Regions from separate parts of the Pseudonocardia broussonetiae genome, predicted to be linked through region 1. Evidence: riboswitches for the same ligand, from Rfam matches in the RefSeq annotation. Region 1 holds a riboswitch; the other holds the start of a gene.
What was found. Region 1 has a riboswitch for S-adenosylmethionine ahead of thrC (threonine synthase). Riboswitches for the same ligand answer to the same signal wherever they lie in the genome.
Positions count from the first base shown of each region.

Region 2: linked by a shared signal. The riboswitch ahead of HOP40_RS32390 (FAD-dependent oxidoreductase) and the one ahead of thrC (threonine synthase) in region 1 are both predicted to bind S-adenosylmethionine.

Region 1 covers NZ_CP053564.1:3,314,154-3,329,833, forward strand. The annotation lists gene octT (diglucosylglycerate octanoyltransferase) at 1-155, shown strand, start outside; gene HOP40_RS16425 (DegV family protein) at 165-1,055, shown strand; gene HOP40_RS16430 (ComEA family DNA-binding protein) at 1,195-2,271, shown strand; gene HOP40_RS16435 (ComEC/Rec2 family competence protein) at 2,478-4,895, shown strand; gene thrC (threonine synthase) at 4,801-6,069, opposite strand; SAM riboswitch class I at 6,078-6,199, opposite strand; gene holA (DNA polymerase III subunit delta) at 6,303-7,268, shown strand; gene rpsT (30S ribosomal protein S20) at 7,405-7,668, opposite strand; gene HOP40_RS16455 (MFS transporter) at 7,761-8,945, opposite strand; gene HOP40_RS16460 (circularly permuted type 2 ATP-grasp protein) at 9,176-10,813, shown strand; gene HOP40_RS16465 (alpha-E domain-containing protein) at 10,807-11,751, shown strand; gene HOP40_RS16470 (transglutaminase family protein) at 11,751-12,593, shown strand; gene HOP40_RS35480 (GGDEF domain-containing protein) at 12,603-14,453, opposite strand; gene lepA (translation elongation factor 4) at 14,729-15,680, shown strand, end outside.
Region 2 covers NZ_CP053564.1:6,710,731-6,726,410, forward strand. The annotation lists gene HOP40_RS32365 (acyl-CoA dehydrogenase family protein) at 1-465, opposite strand, end outside; gene HOP40_RS32370 (LysR family transcriptional regulator) at 552-1,472, shown strand; gene HOP40_RS32375 (hypothetical protein) at 1,529-1,687, shown strand; gene HOP40_RS32380 (mycothione reductase) at 1,692-3,071, opposite strand; gene HOP40_RS32385 (VIT1/CCC1 transporter family protein) at 3,666-4,757, shown strand; gene HOP40_RS32390 (FAD-dependent oxidoreductase) at 4,796-5,683, opposite strand; SAM riboswitch class I at 5,743-5,828, opposite strand; gene HOP40_RS32395 (ABC transporter substrate-binding protein) at 6,275-7,906, shown strand; gene HOP40_RS32400 (ABC transporter permease) at 7,906-8,862, shown strand; gene HOP40_RS32405 (ABC transporter permease) at 8,859-9,758, shown strand; gene HOP40_RS32410 (dipeptide ABC transporter ATP-binding protein) at 9,755-11,377, shown strand; gene HOP40_RS32415 (LLM class flavin-dependent oxidoreductase) at 11,374-12,480, shown strand; gene HOP40_RS32420 (LLM class flavin-dependent oxidoreductase) at 12,477-13,676, shown strand; gene HOP40_RS32425 (LLM class flavin-dependent oxidoreductase) at 13,673-14,674, shown strand; gene HOP40_RS32430 (NAD(P)H-dependent oxidoreductase) at 14,716-15,264, shown strand; gene HOP40_RS32435 (LLM class flavin-dependent oxidoreductase) at 15,417-15,680, shown strand, end outside.

The DNA of each region.
Region 1 (15,680 bases):
CCGGCGTGCCGCTGCTGGACCTGCGCGCACTCGTCGGCGAGCACGTGCTGGGCGGCCACGGCAACCCCGACGGCATGCACTGGGGCTGGGAGGCCCACGCCGCCGTCGGCCGGGCCTGCGCCGACGTCGTGCGCGGCCTGCTCCGGGCCGGTTAGTGTCCGCCCGTGTCCCCTTCCTCCGGTCCGACGGCGATCGTCACCGACTCCACCGCGTACCTGCCCCCGGGCGTGGCCGACGAGCGCGGCGTGCGGATCGTGCCGCTGGAGGTCCGCCTCGGGTCGCGCACGGGGCGTGAGGGCGTCGACATCGACACCGCCGCGCTCACGGCGGCGCTCGCCGACCACCGCGTCGACGTGCAGACCTCGCGGCCGGCGCCGGCCCAGTTCGCCGCGTGCTACCGGGAGGCGCTCGACGCCGGGGCCGCGTCGGTGGTGTCGGTGCACCTGTCGCGGGAGCTGTCGGGCACGTGGGAGGCCGCGCGGATCGCGGCCGACGAGGTGGGCTCCGACCGCGTGCGGGTGGTCGACTCGCGCGCCGCGGCGATGGGGCTCGGGTACGCGGTGCTGGCCGCCGCCGACGCGGCCGACGCCGGAGCCTCGGGTGCCGAGGCCGAGGCGGCCGCCGCCGCTGTCGCCGCGCGGTGCCGGGTGTTCTTCTCCGTGGAGACGCTCGACCGGTTGCGCCGCGGGGGCCGCATCGGCGCCGCCGCCGCGCTGCTCGGCACGGCGCTCGCGGTGAAGCCGCTGCTGCACGTCGTGCAGGGCCGGATCGTGCCGCTGGAGAAGGTGCGCACCACGGCGCGGGCGGCGCAGCGTCTCGTCGACCTGGCGGTGCGGGCGGCCGGCGACGGCCCGGTCGACCTCGCCGTGCACCACCTCGGGGCGGCGGCGCGGGCCGAGGAGGTGGCGGCCCGGCTGCGGGAGCGGGTGCCGGCGATCGCCCGGCTGCTGGTGAGCGAGGTGGGAGCGGTGATCGGTGCGCACGTGGGCCTCGGGGTGCTCGGGGTCGTGGTGGTGCCGGGTGAGCCGCCGGCGCCGGCGGTCGGCTCGGGCTGACCCCGGCCGCCGCACGATCGTCGCAGGCGGACCGGCGGGCCACGGGCCGTCGCGGGGGAGTTGTCCACATCGGGCCCGCTCCGTCCACAGGGGAACGACTCGTCCGTCCGCGGGGCCGATCCGGTCCTAGCGTCGGGGGGTGGCCAGACGAGGAGACCCCGGTGGCCGGCTCGCGGCGGCGGTCGGGCCGGTGCCCGAGCGCATGCCACCGGGCGGGGCGTGGCCGCCGGGGCTGCGGGAGCCCGGGGGCTCCATCGACCCGCCGACGGTGCCGCTGCTGCTGGCGGGGTTCGCGCCTGGTCCGACCCCTGACGCCGATGCCGGCTCCGGCGTCGGCCGTGGCCCGGTCTCCGGCCGCCGTGGCGTCGCCGGTGCGGTGTCCCGCGGCGCCGCGGGCGACGGTGGCAGGTTCGGCGGTGGCGGGTTCGGCGGTGGCGGGTCCGGCGGTGGCGGGTCCGATGGTGGCGGGTCCGATGGTGGGGGGCTCGGCGGCGAGCCGCCGTCGGGGTGGCGGGCTCGGGTTCTGGCCGCGGTCGTCCCCGCGGCCTGGCGCGGGGCCCGGGTCGACCCGGGCCGGCCGGGCGCCACGGCGCTGGCCCTGGTGGCGGCCCTGGCCGCGGCCGTCGCCGCCGCGGGGGTGTGGCTCGACCGGCCGCGGTCCGAACCGGTGGCGGCACTGCCGGCCGTGGTGGTGACGTCGGCGCCGGACGCGCCCGCGCCGAGCGCCGGACCGGCCGCCTCGGCGACGGTCGCGGCCCCGGCCGGGCCGCTGGTGCTCAGCGTGTCCGGGAAGGTCGCGCGCCCGGGCCTGGTCGAGGTGCCCGACGGCTCCCGGGTGGCCGACGCGCTGCAGGCCGCGGGCGGCGCGCTGCCCGGCACCGACCTCTCCACGCTCAACCTGGCCCGCCGCGTCGTCGACGGGGAGCAGATCGCGGTCGGGGTGCCGGCGGCCGTGGACGCCGCCCCGGCGCCGGCGGACCCCGGCGGCGGGGGTGGCGACGCCGCGGGGGTGGGCGCGGCGGCCGGCCCGGTCGACCTCAACACCGCCACGCATGCGCAGCTCGACGCGCTGCCCGGGGTCGGGCCGGTCACCGCGCAGCGGATCCTGGAGTGGCGCGGGCGCAACGGGCGCTTCACCCGGGTGGAGCAGCTCCGGGAGATCGAGGGGATCGGCGAGCGCCGGTTCGCGCAGCTCCGCGAGCTGGTGGTCGTGTGAGCACGCCCGGGCGCCCGCCGCCGGCGCCACGTCCGCCACCCGGCCAGGGCCGGCCGTCCGACCCGCGCCGTCCGGCAGATCCGCGGCGTCCAGCGAACCCGCGCCGCCCGGCCGACCCGCGCCGCCCGGCCGACCCGCGCCGCCCGGCCGACCCGCGCCGGCCAGCCGACCAGCGCCGAACGCCCGACCAGCTCCGCCCGCCCGACCTGCGCCTGGTCCCGGCCGCCCTGGCCGCGTGGGCCGTGGTCCTCGTCGGGCTGGTGCTCGGGCCGGTGGCCGCGGCCGTCGTCACCGCCCTGGCCGCCGTGGCCGCGGCGGTCGGGGTGCGCCGCCGGTCGGCGGTGCTGCTCGCGGCCGCGGGGTGCGCCGCCGCGGCCGGCCTGGTGGTCGCGGCGCACGGCGTCCTCGTCGCCGGGCACCCCGTGCGCGCGGCGGCCGAGGCCGGGGCGGCGGCCACGCTGCACGTCGTCACCACCGACGACCCGCAGCCCATCCGGTCGGCCGTGCCGGGGGAGCCGCAGGTGCTCGTCGCGGCCCGGCTGGTGCGCGCCGAGGCGGCGGGCGGGGTGTGGGACGCCGGTGGCCGGGTCCTGCTCATCGCGCCGGGCGAGGAGTGGCGCGGGCTGCTGCCCGGCCAGGCCCTCACCGCGCACGGCCTGCTCGCTCCGGCCGGGCGCGCCGACCTCACCGTCGCCGTCCTGCGGGCCCGCGGCGCACCCGACGACGTCACGCCGCCGCCGTGGTGGCAGACCGGCGCCGGCGCGCTGCGCACCGGCCTGCGCGACGCCGCGTCCGCGCTGCCCGAGGCCCCGGGCGGGCTGCTGCCCGGACTCGCGGTCGGCGACACGACCCGGATGACCACCGAGGTGCAGGACGACTTCCGCGCGTCCGGTCTCACGCACCTCACGGCGGTGTCGGGCGCCAACCTCGCCATCGTCGCAGGGGCCGTGCTCGCGCTGCTGCGCCTGTTCCGGGCCGACCCCCGGGTGTCGGCCGTCGCGGGCGGGCTGGCGGTGCTCGGGTTCGTCGTGCTGGCCCGGCCCTCGCCCAGCGTGGTACGGGCTGCCGCGATGGGGGCGGTGGTGCTGCTCGCCCTGGCGCTGGGCCGCGGGCGCTCGGCGGTGCCGGCGCTCGCCGTCGCCGTGCTCGCGCTCCTGCTCGCCGACCCCGCCCTGGCCGTCGACCCGGGTTTCGCGCTGTCGGTGCTGGCCACGGGCGCGCTGGTGCTCGTCGCGCCGGGCTGGGCGGCGGCGCTGCGGGCGCGCGGGACGCCGGGGTGGGCGGCGGAGGCCGTCGTCGTCCCGGCGGCGGCGTTCCTGGCCACGGCACCGGTGGTGGCGGGGCTGTCCGGTCAGGTCGCGCCGGTGGCGGTGCTGGCCAACCTGCTCGCCGTGCCGGCCGTCGCGCCTGCCACGGTCCTCGGCGTGCTGGCCGCCCTGGTCTCGCCGGTGAGCGCGGGCGCGGCGCAGGTGTGCGCCTGGCTCGCGTGGCCGTTCGCCGGGTGGCTGGTGGAGGTGGCCGACCGCGCGGCGGCCGTGCCGGACGCGGCGCTGCCCTGGCCCGACGGCGTGCCGGGCGCCCTGCTGCTGGCCGTGGCTCTCGTCGTGCTCGTCCTGTTCTGGCGGGCGCGACGCGGGCGGGCGCTGCTCCTCGCGGTCCTGCTGGGGCTGGCGCTCGTGCTGGTCCCGACGCGGGTGGTGCCGCCGGGCTGGCCGCCGCCGGGCTGGGCGGTGGTCGCGTGCGACGTCGGGCAGGGGGACGCCATCGTGCTCGCCACGGGGGAGCCGGGCCGGGCCGTGCTCGTCGACGCGGGCCCCGACACCGGCCCGGTCGACGCGTGCCTCGACCGCCTCGGGGTGCGGAGCCTCGCGCTGGTGGTGCTCAGCCACCTGCACGCCGATCACATCGGCGGGCTCGACGGCGCGCTGCGCGGGCGGCCGACCGGCGGCGTGGCCGTGGGGCCGGTGCTCCTGCCCGCGGGCGGGCTCGCGGGGGTGGGGCGGGCGGCGGCGGCGCACGGCGTCGCGGTGGTGGCGCTGGCGGCCGGGCAGCGCCTGGAGTGGCCCGGCCTCGTCCTCGACGTGATCGGCCCGCTGCGGCCCGACCCGCACCTCGACCCCGACGACGGCACCGCCGTCAACGACGGCTCGCTCGTGCTGCGCGCCCGCACGGCCGCCGGCACGGTCCTGCTCAGCGGCGACGTCGAGCTCGCTGCGCAGGCCGACCTCGTGGCGTCCGGGACGGACCTGCGCTCCGACGTGCTGAAGATGCCGCACCACGGCAGCCGCTACACCAGCGTCGAGTTCCTCAACGCGGTCGCGCCGCGCGCGGTGCTGGTGAGCGTCGGGCAGGGCAACATCTACCGCCACCCCGACCCGGGGCTGATGTCCGGGCTGGAGCGCGCCGGGGTCGCGGTGGCGCGCACCGACCAGGCCGGCGACGTCGCCGTGCTCGGGCCCGAGGGCACGGGGACGGCCGAGCTGGTGCGGCGGGGCGACCCGTTGCCGGCCCGCCGCCGCCGCGTGCTCGTCAGCGGTTCTCGAGCGCCTCGCGCACCGCCGCGCTGGTGGCGGGCACCGTGGCGGTCGGCCCGATCTGCCCGGCCACGGCGTCGAGGGTCTTGAGGCCGTCGCCGGTGATCAGCAGGACGGTCTCGGCGTCCGGGTCGAGCTTGCCCTCGGCGAGCAGCTTGCGGGTGGTGGCCACGGTGACCCCGCCCGCGGTCTCGGCGAACACGCCCTCGGTGCGGGCCAGCAGCCGGATCCCCTCCACGACCTCCTCGTCGCTGACGTGCCCGACCGCGCCACCGGTGCGGCGCACGGCGTCGAGGACGTAGGGGCCGTCGGCCGGGTTGCCGATCGCGAGCGAGCGGGCGATGGTGTCCGGCCGCACGGGCTGGATCCAGTCGTGGCCGTCGTCGAAGGCCTTCGCGACCGGCGAGCAGCCGGTGGCCTGGGCGCCGAAGATCGTGTACGGCGTGGCCTCGACGAGCCCGAGCGAGCCGAACTCCTGGAAGCCCTTGTCGACCTTCGTGAGCTGCGAGCCCGACGCCACCGGCACCACGATCTGCTCCGGCAGGCGCCAGCCCAGCTGCTCGGCGACCTCGTAGCCGAGGGTCTTGGAGCCCTCGGCGTAGTAGGGCCGCACGTTGACGTTCACGAACGCCCAGTCCTCGTGCTCTGCCGCCAGCTCGGTGGCCAGGCGGTTGACGTCGTCGTAGTTGCCGTCGACGGCGAGCAGCGTGCCGTCGTACACCGCGGTGGTGAGGACCTTGGCCTGCTCCAGCGACTTCGGGATGAGGACGACGGAGTCCCACCCGGCGCGGGCGGCCGCGGCGGCCACGGCGTTGGCGAGGTTGCCGGTGGAGGGGCAGCACAGGACGGTGAAGCCGAGCTCGCGGGCCGCGGCCAGCGCGACGGCGACGACGCGGTCCTTGAACGAGTGCGTCGGGTTGCCGGTGTCGTCCTTGACCCACAGGTTGCGGATGCCGAGGGCGGCGCCGAGGCGGTCGGCCTTGATCAGGCGGGTCATGCCCGGCTCGGTGTTGGGCACGTCCTGCACGGTGCTGGGCACGGGCAGGAGGCCGCGGTAGCGCCAGATCGACTGCGGGCCGGCCTCGATGGAGGCGCGGGTGACGTCGCCGAACTCGTAGGCGACCTCGAGCGGGCCGAAGCACTGGGGACAGGCGAACTCGGCGGCCAGCGGGATGCGGTGGCCGCACTCCCGGCAGGACAGGGCACGAGCGGGCCCGAGATCGAACGTGGAGGTGGACGTGGACACGTCAGCGAGCAGCGACATCGAAGATCTCCTCATCTTCCCCGCACCGTGCGGGTCGGAATTGGCACCGTGATCGAGCACGCCGCTGGTGCGTGTCTCGCCGGTTGCCGGGGCTTCAACGGGCCGTTCCCTCTGCCCCTCTGGATGAGCCATGTGCAGTTGTGCCGATGACGCTACGACATGAGCGACCCCGATCCCAACACTTGTCCGGCATGTGGGAGCCGGATCACCGGTCGTCGGTGCCGTGCGCGACGATGGCGGGCGTGGCTCCCGCACCGGTCCGGCTCGTCCTCGGCGAGGAGGAACTGCTGGTCGAACGCGCCGTGCAGGACGTCACGTCGGAGGTGCGCGCCGGCGAGGCGGGGGCGGAGCTGCGGCGCTACCGGGCCACCGAGCTCTCGCCGGTCGACCTGGCCGACGCCCTGAGCCCCTCGCTGTTCGCCGAGGCCCGGATCGTCGTGGTGGCGTCCGCGCACGAGGCGGGCAAGGACCTCGCCACGGCGATCGCGGAGCACGCCGCCGACGTCGCGGAGGGCATCACGCTCGTCGTCACGCACGCGGGCGGCGCCCGCAACAAGGCCCTCGTGGAGGCGCTGCGCGCCCGGGGCGCCGAGGTGGTCGTGTGCCCGCAGGTCCGCTGGCCCAACGAGCGCACGGCGTTCGTGCGGTCGGAGATCAAGCGCCTGGGCGGCACGATGTCGGCGCGCACGGCCGAGGTCTTCGTCGAGGCGGTCGGCTCCGACCTGCGCGAGCTCGCCTCGGCGGCGTCCCAGCTCGTCGCCGACACCGGGGGCCGGATCGACGAGGCCGCGGTGCGGCGCTACCACCGCGGTCGGGCCGAGGTCTTCGGCTGGGACATCTCCGACCTGGCGGTGGCGGGCGACCGCGCCGGCGCGCTGGAGGCCCTGCGGTCCGCCGAGTCCCTGGGCGTGCCGGCCGTCGTGATCGCCGACGCGCTGGCGGCGGGCATCCGCGCGCTGGCCCGCGTCAGCTCCGCCGGCCGCGGCGACCCGAACCGGATCGCGGGTGCGCTGGGGATGCCGCCGGGCAAGGTCCGCCGCGCTCAGCAGCAGGTGCGCGACTGGCACCCGAACGGTCTGGTGGAGGCGTTCGCCGCGACGGCGCGGCTCAACGCCGAGGTCAAGGGCGCGTCCCCGGAGCCGGGCTACGCGCTCGAGCGCGCGGTCCTCGGCATCTGCGCGGCCCGGGACCGGCGCTGACGCACGACGCCGGCGCCGCCGGCGCCCGCGCGCGTCGCCGCGGCCCGTGCGCGGCACGGCCCGCGCACGACGACCCGGCCCGCGCACGACGACGGCGCCGTCCCCACAGGGGACGGCGCCGTCGTGGATGCCGTGATCAGGCGGCGGTGGTGACCTTCTTGGCCATCGCCGACTTGCGGTTGGCCGCCTGGTTCTTGTGGATGACGCCCTTGCTGGCGGCCTTGTCCAGAGCCTTGGCGGCGGCGCGCTGCAGCTCCACGGCCTTCTCGGTGTCGCCGGCGGCCGCGGCCTCGCGGAAGCGGCGCACCGCGGTGCGGACGGCGGACTTGACCGACTTGTTGCGCTGACGCGCCTTCTCGTTGGTCTTGACCCGCTTGATCTGGGACTTGATGTTCGCCACGCGCTGTGCCTCGGTTCTTCCTGCCGCTGGTGTCTGTTCGGAAGGCCCTGGCGGCGGTTTCACACATCTCGCCGGGCGCTCGACGATCCATGCTACAGCGGGGTCTCCGCGGACACGACATCACCCCGTGCAGGGCCCCGCAGCGGGATGAGCGCCAGGAACGACCCCACCCCGCACACGCCCGCGAACACGATGGCCCACCCGTAGCCGCCGGTGACGTCGACCAGCAGGCCGGCCACCGGCGCGCCGAGCAGCGCGCCGATCCCGCCGGAGGTGTAGACGAGCCCGACGACGCCGCCGAGTCCGCGCAGCCCGAACAGCTCGGCGATGACGGCGGGCTGCAGCGCGATCCACCCGCCGTAGCCCACCCCGAGCACGGCGGCGAAGACCACGAGCACCGGGTAGGAGCCCGCCACGAACCAGATCGCGAAGCTCGCGCCGAGCACCGCGAACGACGCCCGGAACGTGGCGATCCGCCCGAACCGCTCGGCCACCGTGCCCATCGCCAGCCGCCCGACGACGCTCGACACCCCGATGACGCCGACGAGCGCGGCCGCGGCGACCGCCGACGCGCCGAGGGCGAGCGCGGTGGCGGGCAGGAACACGAACGGCACGAACAGCGCGAGCGAGGACAGCAGCGTGGCGGCGTACATCGAGCGGAACGCGACGGTCCGCACGAGCTCCCCGACCGGCATCGACGGGCCCGACGTGGGCGCGGGCGGGCGGCGCACGACGAGCGCGCACACCAGCAGCAGCGCCGCGCCGCCGATCCCGAAGACGACGTGCGTCTGCCGCCAGCCGACGGCGTCGATCAGGGCGGCGGCCAGCGGCGCGCCGGCGAGCGTCCCGATCCCGATGCCGGACACGGCCACGGCGAGCGCGATCGCCCGCCGTCGCTCGAACCAGGCGCCGACGACCGCCACCATCGGCACGTACCCGCAGGCGACGGCGACCCCGACGCCGAGGCCGTAGGTGAGGTAGCCGACCCACAGGTCGCGCACCGCCGCCGTGACGAGCAGCCCGGCGCCCAGCGCGAGCGCCGCGACCAGCAGCACGGGGCGCGGCCCGAACCGGTCGACCGCGCGGCCGCTGACCGACCCGAGCACGAACCAGCAGCACGCCGTGACCCCGAAGACGAGCGAGGTGGCGCCGCTGCCGGTGCCGAACTCGGCGGCCATCGGCGCGAAGAACGCCCCGAAGCTGTACGCGACCCCGAACACGACGGCCATGGACGTGAACGCCACCGCGACGGTGATCCACCCGCTGCGCCCGTCCACCGCGGGGACACTACGTGCCGTTACGTGGCCGTAGCATCCCGAACTGGCTCGGGCGCGCCGCGCTGGGCGAGGATGACCACCGTCGGCCGCACCCTGCGGCCGCGGCGAGGAGGACCGTGAGCCGCGCAACCGAGCGCCGTCGCCCCGCGCCCGCCAAGGCCACCGAGCGGACCGGCGATCCCAGGTCGGGGGACGTCGCGGAGCAGGGCGCGCCGGTCGAGGGCTCCGCACTGTTCGACGGCTACCTGGAGCCCGACCGCCCCTACGCCGGTGCGTACGACGAGATGTTCCACTCCGACGGCCGGATCCGGTCGCACTACCGCGCCCTGCACGACGCCATCGCCCCCACCGCGGCGGCCGACCTGGCCGTGCGCTCCGAGGCGCTCGACCGCGCCTACGTCGACCAGGGCATCACGTTCTCGCTGTCGGGCCAGGAGCGGCCGTTCCCCCTCGACATCGTGCCGCGCGTCATCAGCGCGGGGGAGTGGGCCAAGCTGCAGAAGGGCATCGTGCAGCGGGTGCAGGCGCTGGAGGCGTTCCTCGCCGACATCTACGGCGACGCCGAGATCGTCCGCGACGGCGTGCTGCCGCGCCGGCTGATCACCAGCTGCGAGCACTACCACCGCGCCGCGCACGCGCTGAACCCGCCGAACGGCGTGCGGATCCACGTCGCCGGGATCGACCTGGTCCGCGACGAGGCCGGCACGTTCCGGGTGCTGGAGGACAACCTCCGCAACCCCTCGGGCGTGTCGTACGTGATGGAGAACCGCCGCACGATGGCGCGGGTCTTCCCCGACCTGTTCAGCCGCCAGCGCGTGCGCGCCGTCGGCGACTACTCGACGCACCTGCTGCGGGCCCTGCGCTCGGCGGCGGCGGCCAACGAGGCCGACCCGACGGTCGTCGTGCTCACCCCGGGCGTGTTCAACTCCGCCTACTTCGAGCACTCGCTGCTCGCGCGCCAGATGGGCGTGGAGCTCGTCGAGGGGCGCGACCTGTTCTGCCGCGACAACGTCGTCTACATGCGCACGACGCAGGGCGAGCAGCAGGTCGACGTCATCTACCGCCGCATCGACGACGAGTTCCTCGACCCGCTGCAGTTCAAGCCCAGCTCGGTGCTCGGCGTCGCGGGGGTGATGAACGCGGCCCGCGCGGGCAACGTCGTCATCGCCAACGCGGTGGGCAACGGCGTCGGCGACGACAAGCTCGTCTACACCTACGTCCCGGAGATGATCTCCTACTACCTCGGGGAGAAGCCGCTGCTGCCCAACGTCGACACGTTCCGCTGCTGGCTCGACGACGAGTGCGGCCACGTGCTCGACCGGCTCGACGAGCTGGTGCTCAAGCCCGTCGAGGGTTCCGGCGGCTACGGGATCCTGTTCGGCCCCAACGCCTCCCGCAGCCAGCTCGCGGCCGCGCGCAAGGACATCCGCGACGACCCGCGCGGCTGGATCGCGCAGCCGGTCGTGCAGCTCTCGACCGTGCCGACGAAGGTCGACGACCGGCTGGTGCCGCGCCACGTCGACCTCCGGCCGTTCGCGGTGAACGACGGGGAGAGCGTGTTCGTGCTGCCCGGCGGCCTGACGCGCGTCGCGCTGCCGAAGGGGAGCCTGGTCGTCAACTCCAGCCAGGGCGGCGGGAGCAAGGACACCTGGGTGCTCGCCGCGCAGCGCTCGCCGGAGGCCGAGCGGGAGCTGGGCCAGCGCGGGCTCGCGATGGCCTCGCCCGCCGGGTCGCCCGCCGCCGAGCACGGCCCCGAGCTGACGATCGGCCAGCAGCAACAGCAACAGCAGCAGCAACAGGGTCGTGAGTGGGAATCGTTGCTCCAGCCAGGGTTGCCGCTCACGGGCGACGGAGTCGCACCGTGCTAGCCCGCAACGCCGAGTCCCTGTACTGGATCGGGCGCTACGTCGAGCGCGCCGACGACACCGCCCGCATCCTCGACGTCTCGGTCCACCAGCTCCTGGAGGACGCCACCGTCGACCCCGACACCACCGCGCGCACGCTGCTCGCGGTGCTCGGCGTCGAGGCGCCGGAGGGCGACCCGCTCGACGCCTGGTCGCTCACCGAGCTCGTCGGCTACTCGGCGGAGCAGGCCGGGTCGATCGTCGCGTCCGTGTCGAGCGCGCGGGAGAACGCCCGCGGCGCGCGCGAGGTCGTGTCGTCGGAGATGTGGGAGTGCCTCAACGCCACCTGGAACGCGCTGCCCGAGCGGCAGCGCTACGCCCGCTGGGTCGGCCCGCACGCGTTCTTCTCCTACGTCGAGGACCGCGCGGCCATGTTCTCCGGACTCGCGGCGTCGACGATGAGCCGCGACGACAGCTGGCGGTTCTACCTGCTCGGCCGCTCCGTCGAGCGCGTCGACATGGTGGTGCGGCTGCTGCTCTCGCGGGTCTCGGACCGCATGTCGAGCCCCGGCTGGCTCACCGTGCTCCGCAGCGCCGGTGCCGCCGACACCTACCTGCGCACCTACCGCGGCGCGCTCGACGCCACCCGCGTCGTGCAGTTCCTGCTGATGGACAAGCTGTTCCCGCGGTCGGTGTTCCACGCGCTGCGCCAGGCCGAGACCTGCCTGGCCGACCTGGACAACCGCCCCACCGCCCGGATCGGGGCCAAGGCCGAGGCGCTGCGGCTGCTCGGCCGGGCCCGCTCCGAGCTGGAGTTCCTGCGTCCCGAGGAGCTTCTCGACGACCTGCCGACCCAGCTCATGGGCCTGCAGGCGACCATCCGCGACGTCGGCGAGGCCGTGTCGCTGCAGTACTTCCACGCCGCCCCCTGGGTCGCCTGGACCGCACCGGAGGTCTCCTGATGGGCTGGCGGATCCGCGTCGTGCACGAGACGGGCTACCGGTACGCCGCGCCCGTCCACGAGTCCTACAACGAGGTGCGGCTGACCCCGCGCAGCGACAGCCGGCAGAACGTCATCGTCAGCCGCGTGGAGACGGTGCCGCCGACGCGGTCCTACCGCTACTCCGACTACTGGGGCACGACGGTCACCGCGTTCGACCTGCACGCCCCGCACACCGAGCTCGCCGTCACCGCCACCTCGGTCGTGGAGACGGCCGACGCACTGGCGCCCGCGCGGTCGGCCACCTGGGAGGAGCTCGCGGGGGAGCCGGCGCGCGACCGGTTCACCGAGACCCTGGAGTTCACCGACTACGTCGTGCGCAACCGCGACCTCTCCCGCGCGGCCGAGGCTCTCAAGCGGGGCCGGGACCCGGCCGACGCCGTGCTCGCCGCGTGCCGCTGGGTCCGCGAGCACCTGACCTACCAGGCCGGCACCACCGGCGTGCACACCAACGCGGTGGAGGCGTGGGAGACGCGCAAGGGCGTCTGCCAGGACTTCGCACACCTCACGCTGCTGCTGCTGCGCGAGATGGGGATCCCGGCGCGCTACGTCTCGGGGTACCTGCTGCCGCGCGCGGAGACCGAGGTCCGCCAGACCGTCACGGGGGAGAGCCACGCGTGGATCGAGGCGTGGACCGGCGGCTGGTGGGGCTACGACCCGACCAACGACATCGAGATCGGGCACCGCCACGTCTGGGTCGCGGTCGGCCGCGACTACTCCGACGTGCCGCCGCTCAAGGGCATCTACTCCGGCGGCACCGCGGCCGCGCTCGACGTCACCGTCGACATGACGCGCCTGGCCTGAGCCCGGCGCCTACAGCCCGGCCGTCTCCGGCGGTCCGGGCGGCGCACCGGCCCGGGCCGACCTGCCCGGGCCGGACCCGACCTGCGACATCACCCGCCGCAGCCGCCCGGTGCGCTCGACGGGACCGGTCGGCACGTCGCCGGACGCGCCGATGACGACCGTGTTGCCGCCCTGGCGCTTCGCCCGGTACATCGCGGCGTCGGCGCCGGCCAGCGCGGCGGACGGGTCGGCGTCGAGCGGGGCGCGGACCACCCCGACCGACATCGTGACGCCCGCCGCGACGTCCTCGGGCAGGCTCGCGACCGCCTCCGCGGCCCGCAGCAGCGCCGCGCGCGCCACCGGCAGCGGCGTGGCCGGCATGACGACGACGAACTCGTCGCCGCCGTAGCGCGCGACCATGTCGGGGGCGCGGAGCGCGGTGCGCAGGCACGCGGCGACGGCCCGCAGGACGCGGTCGCCCGCGGCGTGCGAGCGGGCGTCGTTGACGTCCTTGAAGCGGTCGAGGTCGACCAGCGCCACCGCGCACGGCTGGCTGGTGGGCGCGCCCATCTCCTCGGCCAGGCGCAGGTCGAGCGCACGGCGGTTGGGCAGGCCGGTGAGCGGGTCCTGCAGGGCCTGCGCGGCCACGGCGCCGTGCTCGCGGGTGAGCCGGTGGTGCTCGGAGTGGCTGCGCAGCGCGAGCAGCCGGGCCTCGCGCAGCGCCCACAGCTCGTCCTCGAGCGCGGCGGCGTAGTGCTCGAGCCCCGGCAGGCGCGGCACGTCGGCGCGAGCGGCGCCCTCGACCCGCGCGAACTCCCGGTGCAGCGCGAGGGCGAGCAGCGGCTCGGGCCCCTCGCGCGCGAGCAGCTCGCCGCGCAGCGGCTCCAGGGCGCGCACGGCGTCGAACGGGCTGCCGCCCTTCATGTGGCAGCGGGCGGCGGCGATGGCCAGCAGGATGCGGTCGTCGAGCAGGAAGGCCATGCGGCCCAACCGGTCCAGCCGCTGCAGGTGCTGCGGGCCGGGGTGCTGCATCGCGTAGGCGGCCCCGACGACGATGCAGTCCTCGACGGGCGGCAGGCCGATGCCGGAGTGCCGCTCGCGGGCGTTGGTCCACAGCCGCGCCGCGATGTGCGCGATCTGGGCGGCGGCGACGAACCGCGTGGCGGCCGCGGCCTCGCGCCCGCCGCGCTCGAGCCGCAGCGCCCACGACAGCTGCAGCCGCACGCGGTTGAGCTGGTGGATGAGCCGGTCGATCGGGCCGCTGCCGGACTCGGCGACGGCCACCGCGCGCTGCGAGACCTCGTCGGCGAGCTCGTGCGCGCCCAGCTTGAGCAGGACCAGCAGCAGCCCGTTGAGCGTGCGCGACATCCGCTGGGTCCACGCGAGGCCGCCCTGGCCTGGCTCCGGGTCGCCGATGTCGGCGAGGATCGCGAGCGCGGCCGCGGTGTCGGGCAGCGCCGCGTCGCCGTGGTCGAAGATCGCCGACCGGTGCGCGCGCAGCACGGCGACCTCGGCCAGGCGGCAGGCGTCGTCGTCGAGCTCGGCCAGCTCGGCGTAGGCGTCGAGCAGGGTGTCGATCTCGCCGAGGTGGACCGGGTCCTCCTCCATGATCCGCAGCAGGGCGGACATCCGCAGCAGCTCGGCGACGAGGTCGGACGGCCCGCGCGTGCGCGCGTGCGCGAGCAGACCGTCGATGCCCCGGCGGGCGGCGGCGCGGCCGGCGGGCGGGGCCTTCTGCTGCCAGATGAACATGTCGCGCGCGCGGGCCTCGACGCCGGCGTCGCCCAGGCGCGGTGCGTCGGCCGGGCAGCCGCACTCGGCGGCTCCGGCGATGAGACTGCATCCGTCGTACTCGATGCGGTCGACGGCGGGCACGGTCACCGGTCGCCCCCTTCGGGCCGGTCGGTCTGCTCGTCCACGCCGGGGCTGGGGTCCCGGCGCGATCAGGTGACGAGATCCCCGAAGGTCCCGGCGACCTGAGCGACGCGGTCATGTTCGCACGTGCAGGCGCACATGCAACAGCGCGGGTCGGTCGGGTACGACATGGTCGAGCACTCCGTGATCGGGGCGCTACGACCGGTGCCCGGACGGGGTGGCCGGGGCCGCGCCGCCGCCGTGGGACCATGGGGGGAACCCGCAGCTGAATGGAACCGTGAGTGGCCTCGTACGCCGACAAGACCTTCACCCCGCCGGAGCTGATCCGGAACTTCTGCATCATCGCCCACATCGACCACGGCAAGTCGACGCTGGCCGACCGCATGCTGCAGATCACCGGGGTCGTGGAGGAGCGCGCCATGCGCGCCCAGTACCTCGACCGCATGGACATCGAGCGGGAGCGCGGGATCACGATCAAGGCGCAGAACGTGCGCCTGCCGTGGAAGGTCGGGGACGTCGAGCACGTCCTGCACATGATCGACACTCCCGGCCACGTCGACTTCACCTACGAGGTGAGCCGCGCGCTCGAGGCCTGCGAGGGCGCGATCCTGCTCGTCGACGCCGCGCAGGGCATCGAGGCGCAGACCCTGGCCAACCTGTACCTGGCCATGGAGAAGGACCTCACGATCATCCCGGTCCTCAACAAGATCGACCTCCCGGCGGCCGACCCCGACCGCTACGCCAAGGAGATCGCGCACATCATCGGCTGCGCGCCCGACGACGTCCTGCGCGTCAGCGCGAAGACCGGCGTCGGCGTGGCGGAGGTGCTCGACGAGGTCGTCCGCGTGACGCCCGCCCCCGTCGGCGAGTCCGACGCCCCGGCCCGCGCGATGATCTTCGACTCGGTCTACGACACCTACCGCGGCGTCATCACCTACATCCGCGTCGTCGACGGGAAGATCACCCCGCGCGAGCGGATCAAGATGATGTCGACGGGCGCCACGCACGAGATCCTGGAGATCGGGATCGTGTCGCCGGAGCCCAAGGCCACGGTCGGGCTCGGCGTCGGCGAGGTGGGCTACCTGATCACCGGCGTGAAGGACGTACGCCAGAGCAAGGTCGGCGACACCGTCACCAGCCAGCGCAAGGGCGCCGAGACCCCGCTCACGGGCTACCGCGAGCCGCGCCCGATGGTCTACTCCGGGCTCTACCCCGTCGACGGCTCGCAGTACC
Region 2 (15,680 bases), 3.4 Mb from region 1:
GATCCAGGTCTTCGACCCGTTCACCAGGTAGCCGTCGCCGTCGGGGCGGGCGGTGGTCGTCATGGCCTGCAGGTCCGAGCCGCCGCCGGGCTCGGTGAGCGCCATCGTCGCGCGGACCTCGCCGGTCGCCATCCTCGGCAGGTAGCGCTCCTGCTGCTCGGGCGTGCCGAACGCGACCAGCAGCTTCGCGACGACGGTGTGCCCGCCCATCGCCCCCGCGAGGCTCATCCACCCGCGCGCGAGCTCCGCGGTGACCAGCGCGTAGCAGGGCATCGACACCGCCACCTCACCCCAGGGCTCGGGCACCGCCAGCCCGTAGATCCCCAGCTCCTTCATCTGCTCGATCAGCTTCTCGGGGTAGGTGTTGGCGTGCTCCATGTCGCGGACGACGGGCCGGACCTCGCGGTCGACGAACTCCCGCACGACCGCGACGATCTCCCGCTCCTCGGCGTTCAGGCTGCTCATGGGTGCATCATCGCGCGGCATGGGGCACGCTGTGAAATAGCGATCGGTGATGCCCGGATCCCGGTCCGGCATGGAGGGGCGACGACGTGGAGCTGCGGCAGCTGACGGCGCTCGTCACGGTGGCCGAGGTGGGCAGCGTCACGCGGGCGGCGCAGCTGCTGCACGTCGTCCAACCCGCCGTGACGCGCCAGATCCGGTCGCTGGAGGAGGAGCTCGGCGTCGTGCTGTTCGAGCGGACGCACCGCGGCATGGTGCCCACCGCCGCGGCCGAGGTGCTGATCGCGCGCGCCCGCCGCGCCCTGCACGAGCTCGACCGCGCCCGCGCGGAGCTGCGGCCCGACCCGGCGCAGGCCGCGGGGATCGTGAGCGTCGGCCTGCTGGAGAGCACCACCGACCTGCTCGTGCCGCCGCTGAGCGCGCAGGTCGCGCGGCGCTTCCCGGGCGTCGAGCTGCGCCTGCTCACCGGCTACTCCGGGCACCTGCAGGAGTGGCTCGACGACGGCACGGTCGACCTCTCGCTGCTCTACGACCTCAGCGACACCCCGTCGATGGCCGTCACGCACCTGCTCCGCGAGCAGCTGTGGGCGGTCGGGCCGCCCGGTGCGGGGCTCGATCCCGGCTCCCCCGTCGGCTGGGCGGAGGTGCTCGCGCACCCGCTCGTGCTGCCCGTCGCGGGGCACGGGCTGCGGGTGCTGATCGACCGCGCCCGCTCGGCGGTGCCGCGGGAGCCGGACGTCGCCGTGCAGACCAACTCGCTGGGCCTGCAGAAGCAGCTCGTCGTCGCGGGCCACGGGTGGACGGTGCTGCCGGCGGCCGGTGTCGCCGCCGACATCGCCGCGGGCCGGCTCGGGGGCGCGCCACTGGACCCGCCCGTCGAGCGGACGGTGGTGCTCGGGCTGCAGCGGGCGGGCCGGGTGCCCGACGCGGTGCGGGCGGTGGCCGACCTGCTCGTGGAGGTCACCGCGGGGCTCGTCGACGCCGGGGCGTGGCCGACGGCCCGGCCGTGACGGTTTCGCGCCGACCCGGCCGGGAACCCTCCTCGTTCAACGACGAGAGGACGGTCATGGACCGCAGCGAGCGGACGGACGGGCCCGCGGACGGCGACGAGGAGCACGCCGCCTGGACTGAGCGGATGCAGCACGACATGGCCGTGGCGCACAACATGGGCCCCGACCCCGACCCCGAGCCGCGCGACGCGGACGGGCCGCCGTCGCCGTCGTGATCCGTCAGGTGTCGAGGCCCCGCAGCGCGTTCTCGACGACCTCCGACAGCGCCGGGTGGATCCAGTACGGGCGGGTCGCGACGGTCGTCGCGTCGATCCCGAGGGCCATGGCCAGCACGAGCGGCTGCACCAGCAGCGACGCCGACGGGCCCATGATGTGCGCGCCCAGCAGGCGCCCGGTGCCGCGCTCGGCGATCACCTTGCAGAACCCCTGCTCGTCGCGCAGCGCCCAGCCGTAGGCGGTGTCGGAGTAGGGCACGACGCTGACGACGTGGTCGAGGCCCTCGTCGCGGCACTGCTGCCCGGTGGCGCCGACGCTCGCGATCTGCGGGTCGGTGAAGATCGCCGACGGGATGGCGATGTGGTCGGTCGCGCGCAGGTCGTCGGGGTGGAGCAGGTTGTGCGCCACCGTCTGCGCCTCGCGGTTGGCCACGTGCTTGAGCGCGATCTCGGTGCTGATGTCCCCGAGGGCCCACACGCCGTCGGCGGTGCTGCGCTGCTGGGCGTCGACGACGATGCGGCCGTCGTCGTGCAGGTCGATGCCGCCCTTCTCGACGTCGAGCCGGTCGGTGTTGGGCACCCGGCCGACGGCGACGAGCAGCACGTCGGCCTCGACGACGGCGCCGTCGTCCAGGGTGAGCCGGACGCCCCCGTCGTCGGTGGCGGCGGCCTCGGCGACCTCGCGGCCGGTGCGCACGTCGTAGCGGGTGCGGGCGTGCTCGGTGAACCGCTCGGCGACGGTCTCGTCCTGCGGTCCGAGCAGGCGCTCGGCCTGGTCGATGATCGTGACCTCCGCGCCCAGCGCGCCGAACACGTGCGCGAACTCCACGGCGATGTAGCTGCCGCCCAGCACCGCGAGCCGGCGCGGCACCTCGGGCAGGCGCAGCACGGTGTCGGAGGTCTCGTAGGGCGCGCCCGAGGACGCGATCGGCTCGGGCACCATCGGCCGGCCCCCGGCCGCGACGACGATCCGGTCGGCGGTGAGGTCGTCGTGGCCCGACCCGTCGGTCCGCTCGACCCGCAGCTCCCGGGGTCCGGTGAAGCGGGCGTGCCCGGCGTGGACGGTGACGTTCGGGCTGTCCTCGACGCGGAACCGCCGCCCGCTCGAGCCCAGGTCGTCGACCTTCCCGAGCACCCGCGCCTGCACGTCGGCCCAGCTCACCCCGTCGAGCCGGGCGTCGAGGTCGAAGCGGCCGGCGCGGCGCACCGCGTCCGCCACGTCGGCGGTGTGGGCGAACATCTTGGTCGGGATGCACCCCACGTTGACGCAGGTGCCGCCGAACTCCCCGTGCTCGACGATCGCCACGTCGAGGTGGGCGAACGACTCGTCGATGACGCTGTTGCCGGAACCGGTCCCGATGACCACCAGGTCGTAGTGGGGCATCGGAGGAGCGTAGGACCGCCCCGCCGACCCCGCCCGCCGACGACCCCCGCTCCGGCCGATCCTCATGATCACCGACTCGGCGCACTTCCGGCCGCATGCGGCCCCGGACGCACCCACCTGGCGATCGTGCGAGGCGGTGAACGGGGACCGCACCGCCACGGTCCCTACCCACCCCACGATCCCGCCGACGCATCTCACGATCACCGTTTCGGCAGGATCCCCGACGGAAAGCGACGCAGAGCCTGCCCAGTCGACGATCATGCGCCACCGGCGGCCGGGTGATCGCCAGGACCGCACCACCACGGCCCCGCCCACGACCCTCGCGTCACACTCCCGACGATCACGCGGCCGCGGCGCTCTGCAGCCGACCGGGCCGTCACCGCACCCGGCGGCCCGGGTTCATGAGGAGCTCGAGGGGAGGTGCGCGGGCGCAGCCCACCGTCCGCCCCACACCATGATCACCGTTTCGGCAGGTATCGCGACCGTTCGCGACGGAGGACCTGCCCAACCGATGATCACGCGGAGCCGCACCCCACGACCCCGACCGGGCCCGCCGCCGAGCACCCCGCCCACCGACCGGACGAGAATCGGCGCATGGAGCAGACCCCGGGCGCCGCGGAGCCGTCGGACGCCGACCGGCGCCGCTGGCACCGGATGCTGGCCGACGAGCAGGAGGAGGCGCGGGTCTACCGCGACCTCGCCGGCCGCCGGACCGGCGAGGAGCGCGAGATCCTGCTCGCCCTGGCCGTCGCCGAGGAGCGCCACCGCGCCCACTGGGCCGCGCTGCTCGGGGACGACGCCCGGCACGTGGGGCGGGGGTCGAAGCAGCTGCGGCTGCTGGCGGCGCTCGCGCGGCGGTTCGGGTCGGTGTTCGTGCTCGCCCTCGTGCAGCGGGCCGAGACCCGCTCGCCCTACCCCGCCGACGCCGACGCGACCCCGGCCATGGCCGCCGATGAGCGCGTCCACGAGGAGGTCGTGCGGGGCCTGGCCGCCCGCGGGCGCGCGCAGGTCTCGGGCACGTTCCGGGCGGCGGTGTTCGGTGCGAACGACGGCCTGGTCAGCAACCTGTCGCTGGTCCTGGGCGTGATCGGCGGCGGGGTGTCCAGCAGCGCGGTCGTGCTCACCGGCCTCGCCGGGCTGCTGGCGGGTGCCCTGTCGATGGGCGCGGGCGAGTTCGTGTCGGTCCGCTCCCAGCGCGAGCTGCTGGCCGCCTCGGCCCCGGACGTCCGCGACGCCGACACCGTCCTGCGCCACCTCGACGTCGACGCCAACGAGCTCGCCCTGGTCTACCGCGCCCGCGGCGTCCCCGCCGACGAGGCGGCCGAGCGGGCGCGGCGCGTCCTGGCCAGCGCCGACCCGGCCGGGTTCGTGACGCCGGGCGGGGGGCCGTCGGAGTCCGACGAGGTGGTCGGCACCGGCCTGCGTGCGGCCGCGTCGAGCTTCGTGTTCTTCGCGAGCGGCGCCGCGGTCCCGGTGCTGCCGTTCCTGTTCGGGCTGCAGGGGCTGCCGGCCGTGGTCGTCGCCGCGGTGCTGGTCGGCCTGGCCCTGATGCTCACGGGCGCGGCCGCCGGCGTGCTCTCGGGCGGCCCCCCGCTGCGCCGCGCCCTGCGCCAGCTCGCGATCGGCGCCGGCGCGGCCGCCGTCACCTATCTCCTCGGCGCGGTGTTCGGCGCCGCCCTGTCCTGAGCGCGCCCGGGAGCGCGGCGCACGAGGCCGAACCCCGCTCAGGCCCGCGCCCTCCGCGCCACCGGCCGCTCCCCGACCAGCGCCTGCTCCGCCAGCTGCCGGCCCCGGGCGATGGTGGTGACCGAGCCCAGGGCGGTGGAGACGGCCGTCAGCACGGGCCCGGTGCGGTCGACGGTCACCGCGCACGTCCCCGTCGACATCGCCTCCGGGCCGACCGGCTCGGGACGGTCGACGTCGAGGTCGGGGAGCCAGGTGCGGACGTGCTCGCGCAGGTCGCCGAGCGTGCCGCGGGGGCCGGAGCCGGCACCGACCGCGATGTGGCCCTGCGCGCAGGGGACCGCGCGCATCGGCCCGAGGTCGGGGTCGTGGTGCGCGATCAGCGGGGTGGCCGGGCCGACGGGCACGCGGGAGCGGAAGTGCAGCTCGACCGCCGGCCCCGTCGCCGCCCGCACGGACGTGACGATCGCGCGCCGCGCGCGGATCCGGCCGGCGGCGGTGCGGACCTCGACCCGGTCGTCGAGCGCCTCGACCGCGACGACGGGGCTGCGGTAGCGCAGGACCGCCCCGTGCCCGGTGGCGCCGGCCAGCAGCGCGGCGACGGCGTGGTCGGCGCGGACCTGCAGCGCCTCGCCCGGGCGACACCGCGAGGAGCCCCCGGTGTGGTCGACCGCGTCCCGGCGGGTCAGCAGGTCGGCCCCGGTCTGGCGCTCCAGCAGCCCCCACGCCTCGACGGCGTCGGCGAGGAGCGCGCGGTCGTCGTCGCCGGTCCAGCTCGGGTGGGCCGACCAGGTCGTGCCGCGCGCCGCGAGGCGCAGCAGGCGGGTGGTGCCCTCCTCGAGCAGCACCACCGACCGGCCGGAGCGGGCGAGCCACCACGCGGTGGCGGCGCCGAGCGCCCCTCCCCCGACGACGACGACGTCGGTCACGCACGTGGGCGTGCCCGGACAGGGGCGGGCAGGGGCGGGTGGCGTCGCGGGCACGGAGTCCTCCATCGGTCCCGGCATGAGCACCCGACGATCCGGGTTGCTGCGGCGTCACGGAGCCAGGTCTCTCGGCCGCTCTGGATGGTGGGTCCACTGTAGGAACCGATCACCCCGTGCTGTCAAGAGCACGGGCCGCAGGGGGATGGAGGAGACCCGGACCACACCCGCCACGAAGGGTTGAACGTTCAGGCTCCGCCTGTATACGGTCGGAGCGCGGCCGTCACCGGTCGCCACCATCCAGAGCGGCCGAGAGACCCGGATCGACGACGCCGCAGCAACCCCCCGCCCACGCGGGTGCGGGTGCTACCGCCGGGCCGATGGAGGTCGTGGTGCACGAGCGGAGGGCCGTTCCGGCCGGACGAGGCGCACCGATCACGACGTGGCACGCCTGGCGCCACCACGTCGACCTGTGCCGCACCGCGGCCGCGCTCTGTCAGCGCTGACGCCGCCCCCTCCACACCCTTCCGCGGCGCCACTCTCCTGAGGTGGCGTGCGTGGTCCGCGCCTGCGCGCGGTCATCCCCGAGGACCCCCGATGCACCCCCGCCCGTCCCGGCGGCGCCCCCGCGCGCTCGCCGCCACCACCCTCCTGGCCTCCGCCGCGCTGCTGCTCAGCGCGTGCGGCGGCGGCGCAGGCGGCCCGTCCGCCGCGGCCGCCGACGCCGGCCCGCCCGTCCCCGGCGGCACGCTCCGCTTCGCCGTCGGCAGCGACCAGGGCTGCGTCGACCCGCAGCAGGTGGCCAGCAACGACTCGATCTACTCGGCGCGCCAGGTCGTCGACTCCCTCACCGACCAGGACCCCGAGACCGGCGAGATCGTCCCGTGGCTCGCCGAGAGCTGGCAGCCCAACGTCGACGCCTCGGCGTGGACGTTCACCCTGCGCGACGGCGTCACCTTCAGCGACGGCACGCCGCTCGACGCCGAGGCCGTCAAGGCCAACTTCGACCGCGTCCCGGCGCTCGGCATCCGCGCCAACCTCCCCAAGGGCTACCTGACCGGCTACACCGGCACCACCGTCGACGGCCCGCTGCAGCTCACCGTCTCCTTCGAGGGCCCGAACGTGCAGTTCCTGCAGGGCACCTCGACCCACAGCCTCGGCATCCTCTCCCCCGCGACCGCGGCGCTGAGCGACGACGAGCGCTGCGCCGCCGTCGTCGGGTCGGGCCCGTTCGTGCTCGACACGTACACGCCGAACCAGTCGATCACCTTCACGAAGCGCGCGGGCTACGCCTGGGGCTCCTCGCTGTGGGGCCATGACGGCGAGGCGTACCTGGACCGCCTGGAGTTCGAGATCGTCCCCGAGTCCGGGGTGCGATCGGGCAGCTTGGCGGCGGGTGAGGTCGACGCGATCGGCAGCATCGGCCAGCAGGACGAGTCGCCGCTGACCGGCGCGGGCGCCCAGCTCCTCGCCCGGCCCAACCCCGGCCAGGTGTTCGGGCTCAGCTTCAACAACGCGCGACCGATCGTCTCCGACCCGGCCGTGCGCACCGCCGTGGCCGCCGCGATCGACCGCGCCGAGGTCGTCGCCGCGGTCTTCACGTCGCAGACGCAGCCGGCCACCAGCGTCCTGTCCAGCACCACGCCCGACTACGCCTCGCAGGAGTCCCTGCTGGCGTTCGACGCCGGGCGCGCGGCGAGCCTGCTCGACGGCGCCGGGTGGGTCGCGGGACCGGACGGCATCCGCGCGAAGGACGGGCAGCGCCTCGCGCTCGAGGTCGTCTACTTCGCCAACGCCGGCACGAACAAGCCCGCCCTGGAGCTCGTGCAGCAGCAGCTGCGGGCGGCCGGCATCGAGGTCGCGCTGAGCGAGCGGCCGATCGCGGACTCGCAGGCGGTCTCGCAGTCCGGCGAGTTCGACGCGCTGTGGGGCAACCTGACGCGCGCCGACCCCGACATCCTGCGCAGCCAGTTCTCCACCCGCCTGACCAACTTCTACCGGCTCCCGCCGAGCGAGCTCGACGACGTGCTGGCGCAGCAGGCGGCCACCCCCGACCCGGCCGCCCGCGGGGAGCTCGTGGCCCGCGCGCAGCAGCTCATCAGCGAGAACGCCTACAGCGTCCCGGTCGCCGAGCTGACGACCGTGCTGGCCACCGGCCCGGACGTGCACGGCGTCCGGTTCGACGCCTCCTCGCGCATCGCGCTGTTCGACACCTGGAAGGCGAGCTAGTGGGGTCGCCCCTCGCCCGCTACCTGGTCCGGCGGGTCGGCCTCGCGGTCGCCGTGCTGTGGGCGGCGTTCACCGTCTCGTTCGTCGTGCTGTTCCTGCTGCCCGGCGACCCCGTCGAGACCATGGCGGGCGGGGGGCTGACCGGCGAGCCGCTGCCGCCGGAGGAGCTCGCCGCGCTGCGCGCCCGGTACGGCCTGGACCAGCCGCTGCTCGTGCAGTACGGCATCCGGCTGTGGGCCGCACTGCGCGGTGACCTCGGCACGTCGATCCAGAACGGGCAGGACGTGACGGCGGCGATCGCCGACGCGCTGCCCTCGACGCTCGCGCTGGCGGCCGCGGCGCTGCTGCTGGCCGTCGTCGCGGGATCGGCGACGGCGCTCGTCGCGACGTACACCCGGGCCCGCTGGCTGCGGCAGCTCCTGCTGGCGCTGCCCTCGCTCGGGGTGTCGCTGCCGGTGTTCTGGGTGGGGCTGCTGCTGGTGCAGGTGTTCTCGTTCGGGCTCGGGCTGTTCCCGGCCGTCGGCGCCCGCGGGCCCTCGGCGCTCGTCCTCCCGGCCGTGACGCTCGCGATCCCGCTCGGGGCGCAGGTCGCGCAGGTGCTGGCCACGTGCCTGGACCGAGCGCTCGCCGACCCCTACGTCGTCACCGCGCGCGCCAAGGGCGTCGGGCGGGTGGCGATCCACCTGCGGCACGCGCTGCAGAACGCGGCCATCCCCGCGCTGACCGTCGTCGGCCTGATCGTCGGCCAGCTCCTCGCCGGGACCGTCGTCGTGGAGACCGTGTTCACCCGGCCCGGTCTGGGGCGCCTGACGGTGAGCGCCGTCGGCGTCCAGGACATCCCGCTGGTGCAGGGGATCGTCGTGTTCGCGGCGGCGGTGTACGTCGGCGTGAACCTGCTCGTCGACCTCGTCTACCCGGCCCTGGACCCGCGCATCGCAGTGGGAGCGCAGTCATGACCGACCTGCTGGCGTCGGCGCTGCCGGCCACCGTCGACGAGCGCCCGCAGGCCGCGCCCGTCGCCGCTCCGGACCGGCGCCGCCGCGCGCTGGTGTTCGCGCTGCGCCGGCCCGGGCTCGTCGCCTCCGTGGTGATCGCCGCGCTGGTGCTGGTGGCGGCGTTCGCGCCGTCGGTCCTGGCACCGGGCGACCCGCTGCTCGGCGTCGTCGCCGACCGCCTGCAGCCACCGAGCGCCGCGCACGTGTTCGGCACCGACTACCTGGGGCGCGACCTCTACACCCGGGTCGTGCACGGGGCGGCGCTGTCGCTGCAGGCCACGGTCGTCGCCGTCGCGGTGGCGCTGGTGCTGGGCGGGCTGCTGGGCCTACTGGCCGGGTTCGCCGGACGGTGGGTCGACGAGGCCGTGATGCGCTTCGTCGACGTGCTGCTGGCGATCCCGCCGCTGCTGCTGTCGCTGGCGCTGATCACGGCGCTGGGCTACGGCACCGTCAACATCGCCGTGGCGGTCGGCATCGCGAGCGTGGCGCAGTTCGCGCGGATCATGCGCTCGGAGGTGCTGCGGGTGCGGCGCTCCACCTACGTCGAGGCCGCCCGCGCGGTCGGGACCCGCTGGTGGGTCTCGCTGCTGCGCCACGTCCTGCCCAACGCCGCGCGGCCGGTGCTCGTGCTGTCGGTCCTGGAGTTCGGGCTCGCGGTGCTGGCCGTGTCGTCGCTGTCGTTCCTCGGCTACGGCGTGCCGCCGCCCGCGCCGGAGTGGGGGTCGCTGGTGTCGGAGGGGCGCAACTACCTGGACTCGTGGTGGCTGTGCGCCATGCCCGGTCTGACGATCGCGGCCACCGTGCTCGCGGTCGGCCGTATCTCCCGGGCCCTGGACGGCGAGTGGAGCCTGTCGTGAGCCTGCTGAGGATCGAGGACCTGCGGGTCTCCTACCGCACCGCGGGCGGCGAGCTGGCGGCCGTCACGGGGGCCGGGCTGGAGGTCGCGCCCGGCGAGGTCGTGGCCGTCGTCGGGGAGTCCGGTTCGGGCAAGTCGACGCTCGCGCACGCCGCGATCGGGCTGCTGCCCGACAACGGGCGGATCACCGGCGGCCGCGTCCTGCTGGGCGGGGAGGACATCACCGGACTGCCGGAGAAGCGCCTGCGCGCGATCCGCGGCCGGCGCATCGGCCTCGTGCCGCAGGACCCGGCGATCTCCCTCAACCCGGTGCGCCGGGTCGGCGAGCAGGTCGCCGAGGCGCTGCGGGTGCACGGCCTGGCCGACCGGCGGGGCGCCCGCACGGCCGCCGTCGACCTGCTCGGCCGCGCCGGGCTGCCCGACCCGGCGGTCCGCGCGCGGCAGTACCCGCACGAGCTGTCGGGCGGGATGCGCCAGCGCGTGCTGATCGCGATCGCGATCGCCGCCGAGCCCGAGCTGATCATCGCCGACGAGCCGACGAGCGCCCTGGACGTCACCGTGCAGCGGCGGATCCTCGACCACCTCGAGCACCTGACCCGCTCGGCCGGCACCGCGGTCCTGCTCATCACCCACGACCTCGGCGTGGCGGCCGACCGGGCCGACCGGCTCGTGGTCATGTCCGGCGGGCGGGTGGTGGAGCAGGGGCCGACGCGGGAGGTGCTGGCCGACCCGCAGGACCCGTACACGCGCACGCTGCTGGCGAGCGCGCCGGGGCTGGGCCTCCGGCCCCCGTGCGTGCGAACCACGGCCCCAGCGACGATCGCCACTCACGACCCCCTCGTCGACGTCCGCGATCTCGTCAAGGACTTCCCCCTGCCCGGCGGCGCCACCCTGCGCGCCGTCGACGGCGTGAGCTTCTCCATCGCCCGCGGCGAGACACTGGCGCTGGTGGGCGAGTCGGGCTCGGGCAAGTCGACGACCGCGCGGCTCGTGCTGCGCCTGGCCGACCCGACATCGGGCACCGTGCGGTTCGACGGCACCGACATCACCGCGCTGCGCGGCCGGCGCTGGCGCGAGCTCCGCCGGCGCGCGCAGCTCGTCTACCAGAACCCGTACGCCTCGCTGGACCCCCGGTTCACCGTCGAGGAGGTCATCGCCGAGCCGCTGCGGGCCTTCCGCACCGGTGACGCCGCCGCCCGCCGGGCCCGCGCGGCCGAGCTGGTGGAGCGGGTCGCGCTGCCCGCGTCGGTGCTCGCGCGACGCCCGGTGGAACTGTCGGGCGGGCAGCGCCAGCGCGTCGCCATCGCCCGGGCCCTGGCGCTCTCGCCCGACCTCGTCGTCTGCGACGAGCCGGTCTCGGCCCTCGACGTCTCGGTGCAGGCGCAGGTGCTCGACCTGCTCGCGGAGCTGCAGGCCGACGCCGGGCTCGCCTACCTCTTCATCTCCCACGACCTCGCCGTCGTGCGGCGCGTCGCGCACCGCGTCGGCGTGCTGCGCGACGGGCGGCTGCTCGAGCTCGCGCCCACCGAGCAGCTGTTCGACGCGCCCGCGCACGACTACACCCGCGAGCTGCTGGCGGCCATCGCCGGACAGCGCGCCCCACTCCAGGAGCCCGCGTGAAGTTCCTCGTCATGACCCTGATCTCGAACGGTCCCGACCCCGTCACCGGTCGCACGCCGAGCCCGGCCACCCGCTTCCGGCGCGTCGTCGACAACGCGGTGCTCGCCGAGGAGCTGGGCTACGACGGCTACGCCGTGGGCGAGCGCCACGAGCGCCCGTTCTTCTCGTCGTCGCCACCGGTGGTGCTCTCCCACATCGCGGCGCGCACGAGTGCGATCCGGCTGTTCACGGCGGTGACGACGCTGTCGCTGCTCGACCCGGTCCGCGCCTACGAGGACTACGCCACCCTCGACCACCTCGCCGACGGCCGTCTCGACCTCATCATCGGCAAGGGCAACGGCGCCGCGCAGAAGGAGCTGTTCTCCGTGACGACGGAGGACCAGTGGGCCCGCAACAAGGAGGGCTACGAACTGTTCCGGCGGCTGTGGCGGGAGGACCGGGTGACGTGGGAGGGGCGGTTCCGCCCGCCCCTGACCGACGCCGAGACCTGGCCCCGCCCGCTGCAGCAGCCGATCCGCGTCTGGCACGGCAGCGCGACGAGCCGTGAGAGCGTCGAGCTCGCCGCGCAGTACGGCGACCCGCTGTTCTCGGCGAACGTCACCAACCCGATCGAGCCCTACGCCGAGCTGGTCGCCCACTACCGCGAGCGCTGGGCGCACCACGGCCACGACCCGGCCGACGCCGTCGTGGGTGCGGGCACCGCCGGCTTCCACGTCGCCCCGACCTCGCAGCAGGCGCTCGCCGAGTACGAGCCGATCTTCGCCCACCGCCGCGACCTGTTCGCCCGGCTCGGCGTCGACCCGGTGTTCCACACGCTGGAGGACTACGTCGAGCGCAGCTCCGCGCTGGTCGGGAGCCCGCAGCAGATCGTCGACAAGGTGCTGCGCTACCACGACCGGCTCGGTCACGAGGTCACCCACCTGCACGCCGACGGCGACGGGCTCTCCCCGCGGCGGCACCGGGAGGCGCTGGAGCAGTTCCAGTCCGACGTCGCCCCGGCGCTGCGCGCGGTCGTCCCGAGCCGCCCGCTCGGCGGGCCGCTGCCGCGCGAGGCCGACGACACCCTGCCGGCCGACGCGCGGCCCGTGGCGGTCGCGTCGTGACGCCCCTGTCGATCCTCGACCTCTCCCCCGTGCCCGCCGGCGGCACCGCGGGGGACGCCCTGCGCCACTCGATCGACCTCGCCCGCGTCGCCGAGCGCGCCGGCTACCACCGCTACTGGGTGGCCGAGCACCACCTGAACCCGGGCCTCGCGTCGTCGTCGACACCGGTGCTGGTGGCCCTGCTCGCGGCGGCGACGTCGACGATCCGGGTCGGCTCGGGTGCGGTGCAGCTGCCGAACACGCCGCCGCTGCAGGTGGCCGAGCAGTTCGGCACGGTCGCCGCGGTGCACCCCGGACGCGTCGACCTCGGCCTCGGCCGGTTCGACCTCCACAAGGTCCTCGCGCTGATCGCGCAGGGCCGGGCCGCCGCACAGGGCGACGCACCGCCGCCCCCGCCGCCGCGGGTCGTCGACGGGCTGCTGATCCCCCCGCCCGCGCGGTTCGCGGGCGACCTGTCCCTGTTCGGCGCGCTGGGGGCGCTGCTCGGCTTCTCCGCCGACGACCCGTCCCCCGACTACGACGAGCAGGTCGGCACGATCCTCGACCACATCGCCGGGCGCAGCACCCGCCCCGACGGGCAGCCGCTGCAGGTGCTGCCCGCGCTCGGCGCCGACCTCGACGTGTGGGTGCTGGGCTCCAGCGCCGGCGAGAGCGCGCGCGTCGCCGGGGCCCGGGGTCTGCCCTTCGCCGCGAGCTACCACACCGTGCCGCACACGGTGCTCGACGCGGTGGCCGCCTACCGGGAGGCGTTCCGGCCCTCGGAGCGGCTCGATCGGCCGCACGTGATGGTGTCGGCCGACGTCGTCGTCGCCGAGACCGACGAGCGGGCGCGCGAGCTGGCCGCCCCGTACGCGCAGTGGGTGCTCGACATCCGGTCCGGGCGCGGGGCGCACCCGTACGTGACGCCGGCGCAGGCCCGGGAGCGGGTCTGGACCGACGCCGAGCGCGCGGGCGTCGAGGACCGCGTGACGACCCAGGTCGTCGGGTCGCCGCGGACCGCGGCGGAGGCGCTGGCCGTGCTGGTCCGCGCGACCGGCGCCGACGAGCTGCTGGTCACGACGATCACCACCGACCACGCCGACCGCGTGCGCAGCACCGAGCTGCTGGCGCAGGCGTGGGCCGAACACACCACCCGTGAGCGGAAACGAGTGCCGGAGCACTCGTATCCACTCACGGGTGCAGGAGGTGCACGATGAGTCCCTTCACCGAGGCCCGGCTGCACCTGGGCGTGGAGATCGGCGGTGCGGGCCGGCACCCCGGTGCCGCCCGCCGCGGCCGGCTCGACGCGGAAGCCCTGCTCGACCCGGCCTGGTCGGTCGGGCTGGTGCGCACCGCCGCCGCGCGCGGCCTGGACCTGGTCGTCCTCACCGGGCCGTTCGCGGGCACCGCGGACACGCCGGAGCTCGACGCCGTCGCGCTCGCCGCGCGGATCGCGCCGGTGGTGCCGGGCATCGGGCTGGTGCCGCAGGCGACCGTCACCCGCGCCGAGCCGGTCCACCTCTCCACGGCGATCGCGGCGCTCGACCTCGTCTCCGACGGCCGCGCCGGCTGGGAGCCGGTCGTGTCGGGCACCGGGGCGGCGCCGTCCGGGCGCGAGCCCGCGGCCCCCGCAGACCTGCTGTGGCGCGAGGCGGGCGAGGTCGTCGACGTCGTGGCGCGGCTCGGGGACTCCGACCCGCTCACCGTGGTGCGTGCCGACGAACCGGAGGCCCTCGCCGTCGCGGCGCGGTCCGCCGACGTCGTCCGGATCGCCGCGCCGGACCTGGCCACCGCCCGCGACGCCCGCCGGCGCGTCCGCGACGCCGTGCAGGACGCCGGACGCCGCGCCGACGACGTGACCGTCCTGCTCGACGTCGAGGTGCACCTGGCCGCGACCCGCACCCTCGCCGAGGACTCCCTGCGCGGCCTCGACGCCGCCGCGGGGCCGCTCGCGCCGTCGTCGGTGCGGGTGGTGGGCACCTCGGGCGCGCTGGCCGACGTCGTCGAGCGGGTCCTGCACCTGCGCGCGGCCGACGGCGTCACGTTCGTCCCGCTCGCCCTGCCCGGCGACCTGCGCGCCGTCACAAGCGAACTCGTGCCGCTGCTCGCCGGACGCGGCCTGTTCCGCACCGGCCGTCCCGGCGAGCGGCTGCGCACCCGGTTCGGGCCCGGCCGTCCCGCCGACCGTCACGCCGCTGTGGGGAGCGCGTCGTGACCGCACTGGACGGGGCCACGGGCCCCGGGGAGGATCGCCGCATGAGCGAGTTGCAGGTCGTCGGGGTCGTGGGCGGGCCCGAAGCGGGAGGGCGCACGGCCACGGCCGTCGCCGGGGTGCTGGCGGGGGCGGCGAAGGCGGGCGCGGCGACGTCGCTGCTGGAGCTGTCCGACCGGCCCGTCACCGAGGTGGTCGCCGCGCTCGGCGCCGCCGACGCCGTCGTGTTCGGCAGCCCGGTCTACCGCGCCACCTACAGCGCCCTGCTCAAGGACCTGCTCGAGCGCACCGAGCGCGGCAGGTGGGGCGAGACCACCGCGCCGCTGCAGGGGAAGGTCGCGGCCACCGTGCTCACCGGTGCGAGCCCGCACCACTTCCTCGCCGTCGACGACCTGCGCGGCGTGCTCGCGGGCTTCTTCGCCGTGCAGGTCCTCTCGCCCGGCCTCTACCTCGACCACGGCGCCTACACCGACCGCACCACGCTCACCGGTGACGCCGCCGACCTCACCGCCGCGCACGGCCTCGCGCTCGCCGACCTCACCACCGCGGTCCGGGGCTCGGCGGCCCTGCGCGCGCTGACCCCGCTGGTCTGAGAACCGGACCGATGACGCCCCTCCTCACCTCGCGCCGCGTCGTCGACCTCATGCGCGTCCACGCCACCCGCTGTCCCCGCTGACGCTCCGGCCCCACCCCCGACCCGTCCGCCCGTGCGGCGGCGACCCCTCCCTGCCGGAAGGTCCGCAGCATGTCCCCCACCCCGATCCGCCTCGCCGTCGCGCTCGACGGCGCCGGCTGGCACCCCTCCGCGTGGCGCGAGCCGAGCGCCCGCCCGACCGAGCTGTTCACCCCGCGCTACTGGGCCGACCTGGTCCGCACCGCCGAGCGCGGCCTCCTCGACCTCGTCACGATCGAGGACGCCATCGGCATCCAGTCCCACCGGGCCGCCGTGCCCGACCGCCGCACCGACGAGGTACGCGGGCGCCTCGACGCGCTGCTGATCGCCTCCTTC